Algoriphagus machipongonensis: one gene and its partner. The protein of the gene in region 1 interacts with the protein of each later gene in a pairwise test. Links are inferred from orthologs where the notes say so. Each region holds a gene or a part of one and is shown in the gene's direction. Other genes may lie near its edges. The genes, in order: groL and ALPR1_RS04390.

Region 1 (8,503 bases):
GCTTGGAGGCATCAAACTGTTGGTCTGTAGACTGCAAATAAGAGAGTAATTGATACTTTTTGTATTCAAAATCAATCAGCCCTTCGGCAATCCAGTTTTTAGGAAGTGTCTTCATAGGAAATAGGTTTACCAAAAATTAATAAAATCTGACATAAGTTTTGTCATGTTTGGAAAAATTGACAGACAAAAAATTGAAAAAAAACGACTCAATATGCGCTATGACCTGACATTAACAGTCGATTTGTCAGCCTTTTTGACAAATCCTTTCTTGGCATAAGAAGTGCTATTAGGCATATGCATTTTAATCTAACATTTAAACAAATAAATTATATGTCAAACGTGAACATCAAACCTCTTGCAGATCGGGTTTTAGTACAACCAGCTGCAGCGGAAGAAAAAACCGCTTCCGGACTTTATATCCCGGACACTGCCAAAGAAAAGCCACAAAAAGGTACTGTCGTAGCAGTGGGGAATGGTAAAAAAGATGAGCCCTTGACTGTACAAGTTGGAGACACCGTACTTTACGGAAAATACTCCGGTACTGAGCTAAATGTGGACGGCGGAGATTACCTCATCATGAGAGAATCTGACATTTTCGCCATTCTGTAAGTAATCACTTAATCGTAAACCAAAAAATCAAAGAAATATGTCTAAGGAACTATTTTTCGACACAGATGCTAGAGACCGCCTGAAAAAAGGTGTTGACGCTCTTGCCGATGCAGTAAAAGTAACATTGGGACCAAAGGGACGTAATGTGATCCTTGATAAAAAATTCGGTGCACCTACTATCACTAAAGATGGTGTTTCTGTAGCTAAAGAAATCGAATTAGAAGAGCCTATCGAAAACATGGGAGCTCAACTTGTAAAAGAGGTGGCTTCCAAAACTGCAGACAATGCAGGTGATGGTACTACTACTGCTACTGTCCTAGCACAGTCTATCTTCAACGTAGGTATTAAGAACGTTGCCGCTGGTGCTAATCCAATGGATCTTAAAAGAGGAATCGACAAAGCAGTTACTGCTGTTGTAGCTTCTTTAAGAGCTAACTCAAAAGAAATCTCTACTTCTAAGGAAATCGCTCAAGTAGCGACTGTTTCTGCAAACAATGACGAAGAAATCGGAACCATGATTTCTAACGCCATGGATAAAGTAGGAAAAGATGGTGTAATCACTGTAGAAGAAGCAAAAGGTACTGAAACTGAAGTTAAAACTGTAGAAGGTATGCAGTTTGACAGAGGATACCTTTCTCCTTACTTCGTGACTAACACAGAGAAAATGGAAGCTGAATTAGAGCAGCCATACATCTTGATTTACGACAAGAAGATTTCTTCTATGAAGGAATTGCTTCCTGTACTTGAGCCAGTAGCTCAGTCTGGAAAACCATTGGTAATCATCTCTGAAGATGTGGATGGTGAAGCATTGGCTACTTTGGTAGTAAATAAAATCAGAGGTGCTCTGAAAGTTGCTGCTGTGAAAGCTCCTGGTTTCGGTGACAGAAGAAAAGCTATGTTGGAAGACATCGCGATCCTTACTGGCGGAACTGTAATCTCTGAAGAGAGAGGCTTCAAGCTAGAGAACGCTACTACTGACATGCTTGGTAGAGCTGAAAAAATCAACATTGACAAAGACAATACTACTATTGTTAATGGATCTGGTGATGCTACAGCAATCAAAGGAAGAGTATCTGAAATCAAAGCTCAGATCGACAAAACTACTTCTGACTACGACAGAGAAAAACTTCAAGAAAGACTTGCTAAGCTTTCTGGCGGTGTAGCTATCCTTTATATCGGAGCTGCAACTGAAGTAGAAATGAAAGAAAAGAAAGACCGTGTAGATGATGCACTTCACGCAACTAGAGCTGCCGTTCAAGAAGGCGTTGTTGTAGGTGGTGGTGTTGCATTGGTCAGAGCTAGCGAAGCTTTGGTTGATCTTAAAGGCCTAAACGAAGACGAGGATACTGGTATCAACATTATCAGACAAGCGATCGAATCTCCATTGAGAACTATCGTATTGAATGCTGGTGGTGAGCCTTCTGTCGTGATCAACAAGATCAGAGAAAACAAAGGTAACTACGGTTACAATGCTCGTACTGACAAATATGAAGACTTGTTCAAAGTGGGTGTAATTGACCCAACTAAAGTAACAAGACTAGCACTTGAAAATGCTGCTTCTATCGCTGCATTGCTATTGACCACTGAATGTGTAGTAGCAGACGTGAAAGAAGATGCTCCAGCTATGCCTCCAATGGGTGGCGGCGGAGGAATGGGCGGAATGATGTAATTCCAACTATTCAAAAATTTTAAAAGGAGGTCCTTAGGCCTCCTTTTTTATTTGCCTGATAACTAGGCATCGTATTTATTTAAGGCAAAAAACCACTAAAATACTTTTTTAAGGCAAGGGAATAATTGTATTTTGTACTTTATTGCCCCAACTAGATATCAAAATCGTTAAATGATTCACTTTGACGCCATTTTTCTCGTGGATGACGATCCTATCAATAACCTAATAAACAAACGGTTATTGAGTAAAGTGGAGATAACTGAGAGAATTCAAGAATTTTTAGAAGGTCAGTTTGCCATAGAGCGACTGAATGAGGAACCTTTGGATAAAACCCTATTGATTTTTTTAGATATAAATATGCCTGTAATGAATGGTTGGGAGTTTCTGGAAGCCTACATGGAGCAGCATCCAAACAGAAAAGATAAAATTGTTATCCTTTCTAGTTCCATCGATTTTCAGGACAGACAAAAGGCAAAAGGATACCCTGTCGTTTCAGGATTTTTAGAAAAACCCCTCACTTTGGATAAGATCCATATGCAATTATCAAAATATAGGATCAAGGAATAATTTAATCCAATACAGGACCAAGACGATCCCAAATCTGTCTGATGAGTAAAAATGGAACAGGCAAATCGCCTGGAGCCCCGCCCATTCTCACAATCACTAAATTCTGCGATGGGACAACCATTACAAACTGTCCATTCTTTCCCATAGCCTGATACATGTCTGCAGGTGCCTGCGGCACCAAACTTCCAGGCAACACCTGTTGACTTTGAGGGACCATGTAAGAATTTTTGCCATTCAACCAGGTGAGGTAACCATAGCTTGGGTTTAAATCCTGCGAACTTTGATGAAGGTCTTCAAAAAAATCTCTATCCCCTATTTGTTCATTGTCCCATTTTCCATTTGCCAGTAGCAGTAAGCCAAACCTAGCCATAGACCTTGCATCACTATAAAAAACATTATTATCTCCTGTTTTCTGCCACATCCCTTTCATACCAATCTTATTCCCCAGCCTCTCTTTAAAAAAAGTCTGATAACTCATGCCGGATGCATTGGTAATTACTTGATCTAGCAAGGTATAGGGAGCATTATGATAGGCCCATCGCTCTCCTGCCTCAGCTTTGAAAACAAGGTTTTCCTGGTTGGTTTTTTCTGGGTAAGCAACTTGATCATCCAAGCCAGTAGTCATGCTAAGGTGATGGCGAATTCGAATATCACGCTCCTCGCTGTTCGGCATGGATGTCCACCCTTTCCCCAAATACTCTTGCGTTCGGTCTTTTAAGGACAATAATTTTTCATCCTCAGCTAAGCCAATCAAACTTGCAGTCAAGGTTTTTCCTGCGGAAGCCCAATACCAAAATGAATTCTGATCCATTGGCCCCAAGCCCGTAAGCTTATTTCCCCAATACTCCTCCACAACAATCTTTCCGTCCTTAAGAATAATAAACGCGCGAGTATCTTGAGTAGGCAACCAAGATAATAATTCCGCTAAGGCAGTCCCATCCCATCCCAGAGTTTGAAAATTAGTTTCCTCCCAAATTGAAGATTCTGTGGGCGGGTAATATAGGGAACTATTGGAATTTGGTTCCTGTGCATCGGCACAAGAGGAAAAAAATAAAATCCAGCAACCAAACACTAATTTTCCAATCACTTGAAAAGCTCTAAAAACTGAAAGATTGCTGGATTCCATAAATTATTTTCTTAAAGTATCTTGAATAAATTCTTTTAAATCAGTCCTGAATTTCTCGGCTGAAGGTAAATGGGTATACATCATATGGCCCGCTTCATAATAAGTCATCTTGATTCTATCTGAAGCAGATTTTGGTAAACCTAAGTGTGAAATAGAATGCTCAACCCCATAAAACACAGTTGCCAAATCATAATATCCATTCATAATCAACACTTTCATATTAGGATCCTTACTAAGGGCATCAGCCATATCTGGCAAAGTCGTGATCGCGCCTGTTGTACCCCAATACTGATTACCTCTATGAGACCAATCCCATTTAAACCCATCCTTGCTGTAAGCTGAAGGTGCATACAATAAGTCCTTGCTTACTCCTAAGGCACCATGAAAGTAGTCAAGAAATAAACTGGTATAAGCAGGTGAAATTGCATCACTTTGCGGGTCAGTAAAGGCAGACATGGACATAGGATCAAGATTAATCCCTTTATATCTAGAATCGAGTCTTCCCACAGTCATGCCTTCATCTCTCAATAATTCCTGGAATGTTTCTCCGGCATCCATCTTCAGACCAGCTCTTAACCAAACCTCAGCATCAATACCAGTATAACCTTCTAATTTCTGAGCAATAGAATTTTTATCTGCATCGGAAATGGTATTTCCCTTGAATAATGCCGGGGCATATTCATTTTCAGTAAAATCTCTAACTTCCTGAACAAAGGATTCTATATCCGATCCCTTATTGGTGATTTTGTCATGATATCTTGCCGTTACTGCTACCGTAGGTAAGTAAGCGATATTAGATATATCCTCGTTTGGTACGAAAAACAAAGTTCTCAGGTCAAAAACAGAGGAAACCATGATTACACCGTTCAAGGCATAGCCTTGGTTCAATAAATAGCTCATTACCCCAGCATTTCTGAAAGTACCATAGCTTTCTCCCAAAATGTATTTTGGAGAATTTAAGCGATCATACTCCTTCAAAAACTGCATGATAAACAAGCTGACGCTCCGGATATCCTGATCTACACCCCAAAAGTCTTTTCCTGTAGCGTCTCCAATCGGAACGCTAAGCCCTGTACCTACAGGATCCATCATCACCACATCCGCTACGTCCAGGATAGAATATTCATTATTTGCCAATTCGTATGGCCCAGCCTGATTATAGTTAGGGTCATCAACTACAATTCTTTTGGGACCCATAATCCCCATATGAAGCCAATAGGAAGATGATCCAGGACCTCCGTTATAAGAAAATATTATCGGACGGTCTTTTTCAGGGTTCTCTTTAAAATACGCTGTAAACCCAAAAAGGGCGATAGGCTTATTCTGTTCATCTTTCAATTGGAAAGTTCCAGCTTTTGCGTTTAGGTTAATGGTTTTACCATCAATCGTTACGGACTGCTTCGAGTCGAAAACTTGTCCTTCGGGGATTATATCTGTTTTTGTTTCGGTTTTTTCCTGAGCTATCGCAAAGGTCGAAACCAAAAACAAAACCAGTAGAAATCTGATTTTCATGATTTTTAAATATTTATTGGTTGAAATGGTTTAATTATGAAGCAGTTTAACAAAAAATCAGGACATAGGCTCACCAACCTTCAACTGATAACATCGCTCATGTAAGTGAAAGCCTAATTTCTGATAAAAGGCCTCGGCATCCTCTGCAGAAAACAATATCAATCGTGCAGTTGGGGCAATTTCTCTTGCTTTCAAAAGCAATTCTCTACCGATCCCCTGTCTTTGATGAGATTTCTTGACCGCCAAATCAGCTACAAAAGTGCGATAACAATAATCAGAGATCCCCCTCATAAAACCAATAAGATTCCCCTTATCATCTCTTGCGGTAACCCAGAGATTTGCTCCGCTCACCATCTGCTCTAGAAGCGTTCTATCTTCCATGGGTCGTCTTTTGGCGAGCGTTGATTTTTCTAACACTTCAATAAATTCCTCTAAAGAAATGTGTTGCTCTATTTGAATAGAAAGCATATATTAAATTATTAATTCAAAAATATGACAGGAGGAGCTGGGTTTAGTATGTCAGGAAATCATTCGATGAAAGACAATCGAAATTTGGGAAAAATCCGTCCCAAATCAAGTGCTTCAAGTCAATATGATTATAAGAAAAAAATGGATTTGGTTGATCAAAAAAATCTAGATCAAGCAATACAATTTAGAATAGATCGGAAATACCAAAGTGATCAAAGAAGAAAATGGATTTTTAGAATGCTTTGTATCGGAGGAATTATCTTGACTATAATCATTTATTTAACAAGCTAGACCAATACATCTTGTAATTCCTTTCTTTTCTGAAAGGTTGCTTTTGCAAACGGGCAGAGTGGCAATACTTTGATCTCTTCTTTTCTTACATAGTCCACCAGTGCTTCCAAGAGTTGAGCTCCTATTCCTTGTCCTTTCAATGACTCATCTACCTCAGTATGTTCGATGATCAATTTCTTGGGGCCTGCCATGACATAAACCATTTCAGCAACCTGCTTTCCTCCTTGTTCTAAATAAAACCAACCTTTCTTCCCGTCAAACTGATGTTGTATTTCCATAATTAAGTTTTCGTCCTTCCTTCTACCATCTCATTATAAACCTTGTTAACTGGCTCCCAAAGCTCGATACTATGACCATCCGGGTCTAAAATATGAACAAATTTACCATAGTCAAAAGTCTCAATTTCATCGAGAATAGTTACTCCCTCCTTTTTTAATTCCACTACTAACTCCTCAAGATTTTCCACACAATAATTCAGCATAAAATCCTTTTCTGAAGGTTTGAAATAAGTAGTATCGTCCTTCATTGGAGACCATTGAGTAAAGCCTTTTTGCTCTGGATTTTCCGAGCTTCTCCATTCAAATGTGGACCCATAGGCATCTGTTTCTAGGCCTAAATGTTTTTGATACCAATCCTTCGTCTTCGCAGGATCTTTGACTTTAAAAAACACACCTCCGATTCCAGTCACCCTTTTTTTCATGATTTCTATTTTTTTATGACTCTTTCCCTTTGACAATTAAAAACCAATTTCCTTCAAGCTCTAAATAACCATAGTCATAACAGTAGTGGTATTGGTTTCCTTTTTTATTAGTATAAATATGCGTATTGTATTTAAAACTAAAGCCGGCCTGCACCAATTTATCTCTTGGTGCTTTGGCTAGGTTCTCCCCTTTTGGAATCATACCTTCTAGGATGTTCCTATTCCTTTTGAGAGTATAATTGATATTTCGAATCAAATTCGTCGTAATGGCATTTTGTTGATTATTGTACGTATTTCTACAGGAATCATCACAAAACTTCTTATCAACCCTTCCTCTAATCGGCTCGCCACAATTTAAACAGGTCCTTTTCTCCATGCTTTTCTTAAAAAGTAAACCTTAATCTACTAATAAAAGAAGAATTTAGGAATAGTGTTTTAAGTCAATTGTAAACAAATTGAGCTGTCAGCTTTGTACTTGCATCGGATTTTAACCTGACCCAATGAGCTGAGTAACCGACCGGAAAAATGTAAGGCACATATTCTCCCGGTTTTACTTGGATCATTTTATACTCCGACCACTCTTCATTCCCCAAGAAATCTACTTCTATTGTAATCGAGACTGGAACTGTTCCTTCATTTTTAAAATGAATCATTTTTTTATCGAAACCATTCATAAGATACGGATCTGAAACAGTTCCTGCATCCACCTCTTCATTTTGCCAAACTGCCCCAATTCCAGAAGGTTTTCCATAATTCCATAGGTCATCTATATTTTGGAACAATAATCCAGATTGAGGTTGTCCCACTCCATGATCAGTTTGATCACCTGCCATCACGAACATTCCCCTCCAAAAAACAAAATCAGGAACAATTCTGAGGTGATAAGAAATCGGCTTTATTCCCCAAACAAAGCCCCCATAGGTCATCATTGGTAATTCATAAAAAATTCCATGTGCATCCATTATGAATCTTTCTGTTTGAACTTCTCTGATCCGCATCCACTCCGTATTCCATGCATGGTCAAATGAGTGACTTCCTTTTGGCATCCTGTATCTTTTCCATTCTTTGGATCGATCATTATAGGCCTTTAAAATTACAGACTTCTTATCCCAGCCAATTGCAAAAATAGGGTTACCATAAATGGATTTACCTGCAAAATTAGAGCTATTCTTTCCTCCTACACCTATGAAAGCTGTTCGTTCTAGAATAGTCCATTTTTCACTTTTTCCATCCCATTCAGCTAGTCTTCCAGCAAATGATTCTTCTAGAAAATCACGCTCATCATAAGAGTTATTAGCTACCACCACCCTTCCATTTCCAGTATGTCCATCTTTAAAATGCACGTACCCTGTTTTTGGAATTTCTAACTCATTATACAAATTAAAAAGCTCTTTAACTTCAAGTGTGTTTACATCACATTCGAAAAACAACCCTTCCATGGTAAGAAAATAGACTTTGTTTGTCGGATCAATTAAATGCTCCATTGTAGCCGCCAGTCTATGTTTGGATAGCTCTAGACTAGTCCTGACCTCTCCTTCACTATCAATAAAATGAGGGCCTA
Region 2 (8,319 bases), 2.3 Mb from region 1 along the record:
AGTTTAAAACTCGTCCAGCATTCATTACACCCTGAAGGTTCAGTCTGTAATATTTTGTGTCGAATGTAGGAGATTCGCCATCTACTTCACTCATGGAACCAAATCCATAATCGAGCTTCATACCGAACTTTTCGTTGAACATGTAACGTGCACCGAAATCAATATGACCAAAGTTAGCAGTTGGTGAAAGGTAACCAGGAGTTAAAGGGGCCATTGGTTTGTTGACACCTCCGTTGATTTCCAAAGAGAATTTATCAAATTCCTTCTGGGCATTTGCGCTGATTGCCAAGGCACCAGCCATTAGTGTTGAGAGTATTAGTTTTTTCATAACAAAAAATTTTTGTTCAAATTTTAAGTGTTTGATTGATGTGATTACAAATTTAGAAACTTTTAACTTACTGCAAATCTAGCTGAATTATTTAATTCGCAATTCGGTAAAAGAAATATTTCCTAACAATTTTAGTGTTTATTACAAGATTTACTACACAATTAATGCCAAAATGAAAATATTAAATGATTTGCTAGCATTAACTGGAGTCTCCGGTGATGAAGCAAATACAGCTAAATTTATTAACGATTATGTTGAAAAACGAAAGAATAGTTGGAAAGTTTTACCAAAAATTTATTCCGGGGAAAAATTTCATGACTGTATCCTACTAAAATTTGGAAATCCTGACATTGCAGTATTTGCCCATATAGACACAATTGGCTTTATGTCAAGGTATTATAATCAGTTGATCCCCGTGGGTGGTCCTGAGGTTATTCCAGGGACTAAAATTATCGGAGAAGATAGTCTAGGAGAAATAAGATGTCAGGTCCAAGGGGATGAAGAGGGTATTTATCATGATTTTCCTCGAGGAGTAGATACTGGGACCTATTTTTCCTTTGAGCAGAACGTTAGAATAGATGAAGATTTTATCCAAGCAGCCTACCTGGATAATAGAATTGGAGTATATAATGCCTTAAAGCAATGTGAAACAATTGAAAATGGTTGGATAGTTTTTTCCACCTATGAGGAGCATGGAGGAGGGAGCATGCCTTTCCTTTTGAGATTTATCCAAGAAACAGCACCCATAACCAAGGCTTTGGTTTCTGATATTACTTGGATTACAGATGGGGTGAAGCACCATGAAGGGGTTGTAATTTCAATTAGAGATAGATTGATTCCTAGAAGGAGCTTTTTAAATAGAGTTTTAGATTTGGCTAAGGAGAGTGAAATTCCTTTTCAATTAGAAGTAGAAGAGTCAGGGGGGAGTGATGGACGTGAAATCCAATTTTCACCCTATGCAATTGATTGGTGTTTTATAGGTGCTGCAGAAGGTAACGTTCACTCTCCAGATGAAAAAGTGTCATTATCGGACATTGATTCGATGATAAGTTTATATAATTACCTACTCGCAAATCTTTAAAATTCGGAAAATGTCTGTTCAGTTAAAGGATAAAAATTTCAAACCCTTTATCAATCGAAAACAAATTCAGGAGAGAATTTCTCAAATTGGGGCTGAAATATCTCAGAAGTATAAAGGTGAAGACCTTCTATTAATAGGTGTATTAAATGGTTCATTTATTTTTATGGCAGATCTTTGCCGTGCAATTGACCTCCCTTTAGAATGCTCATTTGTTAAGATTAGCTCTTATCAAGGGACAGAAAGCACTGGAAAAGTAAAAACTTTGATTGGGTTGGGAGAAAATTTAACAGGTAAAAATATTCTAATTGTGGAAGATATAGTTGATACCGGAATCAGCATGAATCACATGCTAGAGCAGATTTCTGACTATAATCCAGCAAATATTTCTATCGTTACCCTTCTCTATAAACCTGAGGCTTTTCAGTTTAATTATGCAATTGATTATGTGTGTTTTGAAATTCCCAATAAATTTGTCGTCGGCTACGGCCTTGATTATGATAGTTTGGGTAGAAATCTGCCGGAGATCTATCAGCATGATACTCCTTAATTAATGAAATCAGGAATGTATAACATCGTATTATTTGGCCCTCCGGGTGCGGGCAAAGGCACCCAAAGTGAAAAATTAATTCAGAAATATGGATTGACCCATTTATCAACAGGGGATTTGTTCAGGAAACATTTGGGAGAAGGCACTGAGTTGGGGCTGCTTGCAAAGAAATACATGAACGAAGGTCATCTTGTGCCAGATGAAGTGGTGATTAAGATGGTGGAGGAGAAAATCAGCGAAACGAAAGATTCTAAAGGGTTCATTTTTGATGGGTTTCCTAGGACCACCGCTCAAGCTGAGGCTTTGGATAAGATGTTGTCGCACCATGATCTGGTTATTTCTGGTATGATCGCCTTGGATGTCCCACAGGATGTTTTGAGAGAACGTATCAAGGAAAGAGGAAAGACTTCGAATAGAGCCGATGATCAGGACGATGAGAAAATTAATACTCGAATTCAGGTTTATATGAATGAGACTTTACCAGTGGCTGGATACTATGAGCAGCAAGGTAAGTTTCAAAAAATCAATGGAGTAGGTGAGATCGATGAGATTTTTAATCAGATCACTTCGGTAATTGATAGCTACTGATTGCCTATAATTTCCTAATTTTGCAATTCACAATTTGGCTAGGCTTCCAGCTTAGCCTTTTTTCTTTCTAGAAATGGCTGATTCTAATTTCATTGATTACGTAAAATTTTGTTCACGATCCGGAGCAGGAGGTGCAGGTTCTTTGCATTTCCGCAGGGAAAAGCATGTTCCTAAAGGAGGCCCAGATGGAGGTGACGGTGGACGCGGTGGTCATATTATATTAAGAGGAAATGCACAGCACTGGACACTTCTTCATTTAAAATATAAAAAACATGTCATTGCTGAATCAGGAAAAGGTGGAGAAGGTGGTCGAAGGAAAGGAGCAGATGGGAAGGATATTATTTTAGATGTTCCTTTGGGTACAGTGGCCAAAGATGCAGAAACCGGTGAAAAGAGATGTGAAATCACAGAAGACGGTCAAGAAGTTATCCTGACCAAAGGAGGTAGAGGAGGTCTTGGAAATGATCATTTCAAAACTTCCACCAATCAAGCCCCACATTACTCCCAACCCGGAGAAGAAGGGATTGAGGAATGGATTATTCTTGAATTAAAATTACTTGCCGACGTAGGATTAGTAGGTTTTCCAAATGCAGGAAAGAGTACTTTGCTTTCTTCTATTTCAGCAGCCAAGCCTGAGATAGGAGATTACCCTTTTACTACGCTCGTTCCAAATTTGGGTGTGGTTGGTTATCGAGATGATAAATCATTCGTGATGGCGGATATCCCAGGAATCATTGAAGGAGCATCGGAAGGGAAAGGACTTGGGATTAGATTTTTGAGGCATATAGAAAGGAATTCTATCCTATTATTTATGGTGCCTGTAGATGCTCCAAGTATCCAGGAGCAATACCAGATATTGTTAGGTGAATTGGAAAAGTATAATCCTGAACTTTTGGATAAGCAAAGAATACTGGCTGTCTCAAAATCAGATATGCTGGACGAGGAGCTCATGGGTGAAATGAAGTCAGATTTACCGGAAGGCGTCCCTTACGTTTTCATTTCTTCTGTCAGTCAATTTAACCTAGATAAGTTGAAAGATCTGATTTGGCAGGCAATTCACCAGTCTTAAAGTGTCAGATTGTCAGTTTAGAAAGGATGGCAACAATATTGTTAAAATGCTGGAGCCAACTATTGCAAAATATTTATGAAAAATAAAGAACAAGTGGATAAGGAACTAGATCAAGCAGAGGAGCAGCTAGTAAAAGAAACACAAGAAGCACAGGAAAACGAAGAAGCGAAAGCTGAATCGAATGAAGAAAATGTTTCGGCAGTAGATAAACTTGAAGCTGAAAATGCTGAGTTGAAGAATAAGTATTTGAGGTTGTATTCTGATTTTGAAAACTTCAGAAAAAGAACTTCAAAAGAGAGGTTGGATTTAATCACCAACGCTTCTGAGGAAGTTTTAAGAGAACTTATTCCTGTGGTAGATGATTTTGAGCGTGCTTTTAAAGTGAATGAAACGGAAGAAGATGCTTCTAAGATCAGAGAAGGTAACCAATTGATCTTTCATAAATTGCTTAAAATCCTTGAGAATAAAGGACTTAAAGTGATGGATGATTTAGTAGGAAAGCCTTTTGATGCAGATACTCAAGAGGCAATTTCTCAAATTCCTGCTCCAAATGAGGAAATGAAGGGAAAGGTAATCGATGTAGTAGAAAAAGGTTATACACTAGGAGACAAAGTAGTACGCTTTGCGAAAGTGGTAACGGGAGCTTAATTAAATTATGGCAAAAAGAGATTATTACGAAGTATTAGGTGTGTCTAAGTCGGCCTCTCCGGAGGAGATCAAAAAAGCATACCGTAAACTGGCAATAAAGTATCACCCAGATAAAAATCCTGACAATCCTGAGGCAGAGGATAAATTCAAGGAAGCTGCGGAAGCCTACGAAGTCCTAAGTAACCAGGAAAAGCGTCAGCGCTATGATCAATTTGGTCATCAGGGCGTTTCTGGAAACGGTGGCTACGGAGGTGGAGGTATGAATATGGATGATATCTTCTCTCAATTTGGTGATATTTTCGGTGGAGGAGGATTTGGTTCTTTCTTCAGTGGAGGAGCTGGTGGCGGAGGTCGCCGAACCAAAAAAGGAACAAACCTTCGCGTCAAGCTTAAACTCAACCTTGCAGAAATTGCAAATGGAGTTGAGAAAAAAATAAAGGTTAAAAGACATGTCGTTGCTCAAGGGGTGACATTTAAATCATGTTCTACTTGTCAAGGAAGCGGTCAGATCAAAAAGGTAGTCAATACGATGCTTGGTCAGATGGTTTCAGCAAGTACCTGTGGAGTTTGTGGTGGTAGTGGTCAAATAGTTGACAAAAAGCCAGCAGATGCAGATTCCAGAGGTTTGATCGTAAAAGAGGAGGTGATCTCTATCAACATTCCTGGAGGAGTAGCTGAAGGCATGCAGTTGAGTATGTCCGGAAAAGGAAATGAAATTCCAGGAGGAATAGCCGGAGACCTTTTGATCGTCATCGAGGAGGTAGAAGATCAAATTTTACAAAGAGATGGCAATAATGTCATTTATGATCTTTACGTTTCATTCATCGATGCAGCTTTGGGTGCTTCTGTAGAAGTTCCTACGATCGAGGGAAAAGTAAAAATTAAAATTGATGCTGGAACCCAAAGTGGTAAAATGCTTCGATTGAAAGGAAAAGGGATCAAAGATATCAATGGCTACAGCCGCGGTGATCAACTGATCATGGTGAACGTGTGGACACCAACACATTTGAGTAAGGAAGAAAAACAATCTTTGGAAAGTCTGAAAGATTCAGAAAATTTCAGGCCTGACCCAGGGAAATCGGATAAAACCTTTTTCGATAAGATGAAGGAGTTCTTTTAAAAAATCAATTAGCCAGAATCATTTCTGGCTTTTTTTATATTTTTAAAAACCTTTTGAAAGCCTCCCCGTAACTTATCCGTATGCTTAAAAAATTGTGTCTACTGTTTCTCGGAGTTTTTGGATGGGTAGGTGTGAACAAGGCACAGCTTGTAAAAGAGTTTAAAGTCACTGATACAAAGGGGTTTGAGATGGTAAATCTCGGATTCTCTACTTATAAAAGCACCACTCATCTTAAAAGGATCAAGTCCATGGAGCCTCTCTATATCCATGGTCACCTCCAGAAAACGAATATTCTTCCGGTTTTTTCTCAAGAAATTAAAAATAATCTTCTTGAGGCTTCTTTGGTGCACAAAAACGTAGAAGCAGATAACCTAGGTAAAAGCATTACTTCCAAGTTATTTTCGGGTAGCAAAGATGATTTTGATCATACCTGGGATCTTGGCTTAGCTTCCAATTTTCTGTACAACTTGGATTTTACCCTAGGGATGGGGAAAGCCGAGTTTGATTTGGCACAACTCCCCATCAGTAAGATGAAAGTGAAAAGTGCCAGCGCAGACGTGTTAATTCATTATGGCACAAGAGACCCCAATCAAGTCCAAATGGACACCCTTTTGGTAACTCTGAATATGGGATCAGTAAAACTAAATGATATCAATTTTTCGAATGCTAGAAAAATGATCTTTGAGGTTAACTATGGTTCATTGGATCTTAATTTTTCCGAAGCCATGCCTTCCAAGTGCCAAGTAATTGCTGCCGTGGGAGCTGGAACACTCAATTTACTCTTGCCGGATGAATCCAACCCCGTAAAGATTAGAGTGAAAACTACTGCCATGTGTCGAACCACTCTTCCCAAATATTTGAAATCTATCGATGAGCATACTTATATTACCAAAGGCTATAAAGAATCTGATCCACGATTGCTCGAATTGATCGTTGACGTGGGTGTAGGATCTTTAACGATTGAATAGAATAGTTTTTTGCCTTTATGCTTCAAATAAATAACCTCAATAAAACTTACGGTTCGAATAAAGCGCTTACAGATGTAAATCTGTTTGTTCCGAAAGGCGTCATTTTTGGTTTGTTAGGTCCCAATGGTGCCGGAAAAACCACCTTGATACGAATCATTAACCAAATTATCGAGGGAGATTCAGGAGAGATTTTAATCGAGGATGTTCCTTTAAATCCATCTCATATTTCTAAAATAGGTTATCTCCCAGAAGAAAGAGGACTTTACAAGAAAATGAAAGTCTGGGATCAGCTATTGTATTTTGCCAGATTAAAAGGTTTGTCCCAGCAAGATGCCAAAGACAAAATAAAATTCTGGCTTGAGAAAATGGATATTGCTTCCTGGAAGGAAAAGAAGATAGAAGATCTCTCCAAAGGAATGGCTCAGAAAGTACAGTTTATTTCCACCATTATTCATGAGCCACCTTTACTTATTTTAGATGAGCCTTTTTCAGGTTTTGATCCGGTAAATGCGGAGTTGATCAAAAACGAAATTCTAGAACTGAAGACAAAAGGGACTACTGTCATCCTCAGTACCCACCGAATGGAGTCTGTGGAGTTGCTTTGTGATCAAGTAGCGATGATTAACCGTTCTAAGAAGATTCTAGACGGCACGATAAAAGAAGTGAAGAAAAGCTTTAGACCTGAGGTTTATAGCATTTCACTTTCGGATCCTAAAAAATTAATACCCCAGGAATGGACCGCTAAAGAAGAGGATGGTGTCCATCACTTTACCTTGCCGCTCAGTGGGAAATCTCCCAATGAACTTTTATCTGAATTAATGCAATATGGACAAGTTCGGGTGTTTCAGGAAATGACACCCAGTATGGAGGAAATTTTTATTCATCAGGTAAAAGCAACAGAAAATGGATAAAATCTGGCTTGTGATAAAGCGGGAATATCTCGCTCGTGTGAAGAAGAAATCTTTTTTGCTGGCCACCTTATTGACGCCATTGATCTTTCCGGCGATCATGGGAGTCTTTGTTTGGATTGCCTTGGAGGATGATACCAGTCAAGGGCTTCGCATTATCGAAGTGGTGGACAAAAACAAAATGTTTTTTCTAGAAAGTTCCGAGCAATATGCTTTTTCATTTTCCGACTCCAATGTGAATGAAGCCAAACAGAAAGTAATGGATGGAGACCGGTATGGGTTTTTGCTCATTCCTGAATTTGACCTTAAAGACCCGAAAGGGATTGTTTTCTATGGGGAGGAAAATCCCAGTATGAATTTGATTAACTACCTCGAAAATAACCTAAAAAAGAAGATAGAGGAGCAACGGTTGTATGAAAGTGGTATTGACCCTAAAATAATCAATGAAGTCAGAACAAAAGTGGGAATTCGCTCTATTACTCTTGGTGATGAAGGGGAAGAAACTGTCAATGATGCCACGGTAAACTATGCTTTAGGCTTCTTGACAGGCATCTTGATCTATATCTTTATTTTTGTTTACGGCAATCAAATCATGCAAGGGGTGATTGAAGAAAAATCCAGCCGAATTGTAGAAATTCTGGTTTCTTCATTAAAACCTTTTCAATTGATGCTTGGTAAAATTGTTGGTATTGGAGCAGTTGGGTTAACACAGTTTCTAATCTGGGTGGCATTAATAGGGACGCTATCTACAGTGGTAATGGGCTATCTGGGAATGCAGATGCCTCAGCAAACAGCAATGGAATTAGCAAATCCTGAACTGGCAGGAAGTATACCTCCAACAAGTGATTTTGCAGAGATCATGCAGGTGATTTCAGGGATAGATTTCGTGGGCTTAGTTCTGTGCTTCCTTTTCTATTTCTTGGGAGGGTATTTACTCTATGGAGCATTGTTTGCTGCAATAGGATCTGCAGTGGAAGCTCCTTCAGAAGCCCAGCAATTTATGTTTCCAGTAACAATTCCGCTCATAGCGGCATACATGGGCTTATTTGTCTTTGTCCTAAA

Evidence for each region.
Region 2: the proteins of groL (region 1) and ALPR1_RS04390 interact in binary tests that used the Escherichia coli proteins (3 or more experiments, as listed by UniProt). The link is inferred for Algoriphagus machipongonensis from one-to-one orthologs.

Annotation. Positions count from the first base shown.
Region 1 is NZ_CM001023.1:3,353,821-3,362,323, forward strand. The notes cover bases 28-2,962. They hold groL (chaperonin GroEL), read left to right. Parts: upstream 28-646; coding sequence 647-2,278; downstream 2,279-2,962. Other genes in these bases: ALPR1_RS14025 (hypothetical protein), read right to left, coding at 28-115; ALPR1_RS14030 (co-chaperone GroES), read left to right, coding at 331-609; ALPR1_RS14040 (response regulator), read left to right, coding at 2,450-2,845; ALPR1_RS14045 (serine hydrolase domain-containing protein), read right to left, coding at 2,847-2,962. Also shown: more of ALPR1_RS14025, read right to left, coding at 1-27; more of ALPR1_RS14045, read right to left, coding at 2,963-3,971; ALPR1_RS14050 (S10 family peptidase), read right to left, coding at 3,975-5,483; ALPR1_RS14055 (GNAT family N-acetyltransferase), read right to left, coding at 5,541-5,951; ALPR1_RS14060 (hypothetical protein), read left to right, coding at 5,976-6,242; ALPR1_RS14065 (GNAT family N-acetyltransferase), read right to left, coding at 6,239-6,520; ALPR1_RS14070 (VOC family protein), read right to left, coding at 6,523-6,942; ALPR1_RS14075 (DUF2116 family Zn-ribbon domain-containing protein), read right to left, coding at 6,956-7,318; ALPR1_RS14080 (hypothetical protein), read right to left, coding at 7,383-8,503.
Region 2 is NZ_CM001023.1:1,013,521-1,021,839, forward strand. What follows is about bases 2,724-5,474. They hold ALPR1_RS04390 (nucleotide exchange factor GrpE), read left to right. Parts: upstream 2,724-3,688; coding sequence 3,689-4,261; downstream 4,262-5,474. Other genes in these bases: obgE (GTPase ObgE), read left to right, coding at 2,724-3,613; dnaJ (molecular chaperone DnaJ), read left to right, coding at 4,269-5,381; ALPR1_RS04400 (hypothetical protein), read left to right, coding at 5,462-5,474. Also shown: ALPR1_RS04365 (OmpA family protein), read right to left, coding at 1-328; ALPR1_RS04370 (zinc-binding metallopeptidase family protein), read left to right, coding at 501-1,409; hpt (hypoxanthine phosphoribosyltransferase), read left to right, coding at 1,420-1,956; ALPR1_RS04380 (adenylate kinase), read left to right, coding at 1,972-2,544; more of obgE, read left to right, coding at 2,618-2,723; more of ALPR1_RS04400, read left to right, coding at 5,475-6,349; ALPR1_RS04405 (ABC transporter ATP-binding protein), read left to right, coding at 6,367-7,260; ALPR1_RS04410 (ABC transporter permease), read left to right, coding at 7,253-8,319. UniProt on the Escherichia coli protein: Participates actively in the response to hyperosmotic and heat shock by preventing the aggregation of stress-denatured proteins, in association with DnaK and GrpE. It is the nucleotide exchange factor for DnaK and may function as a thermosensor.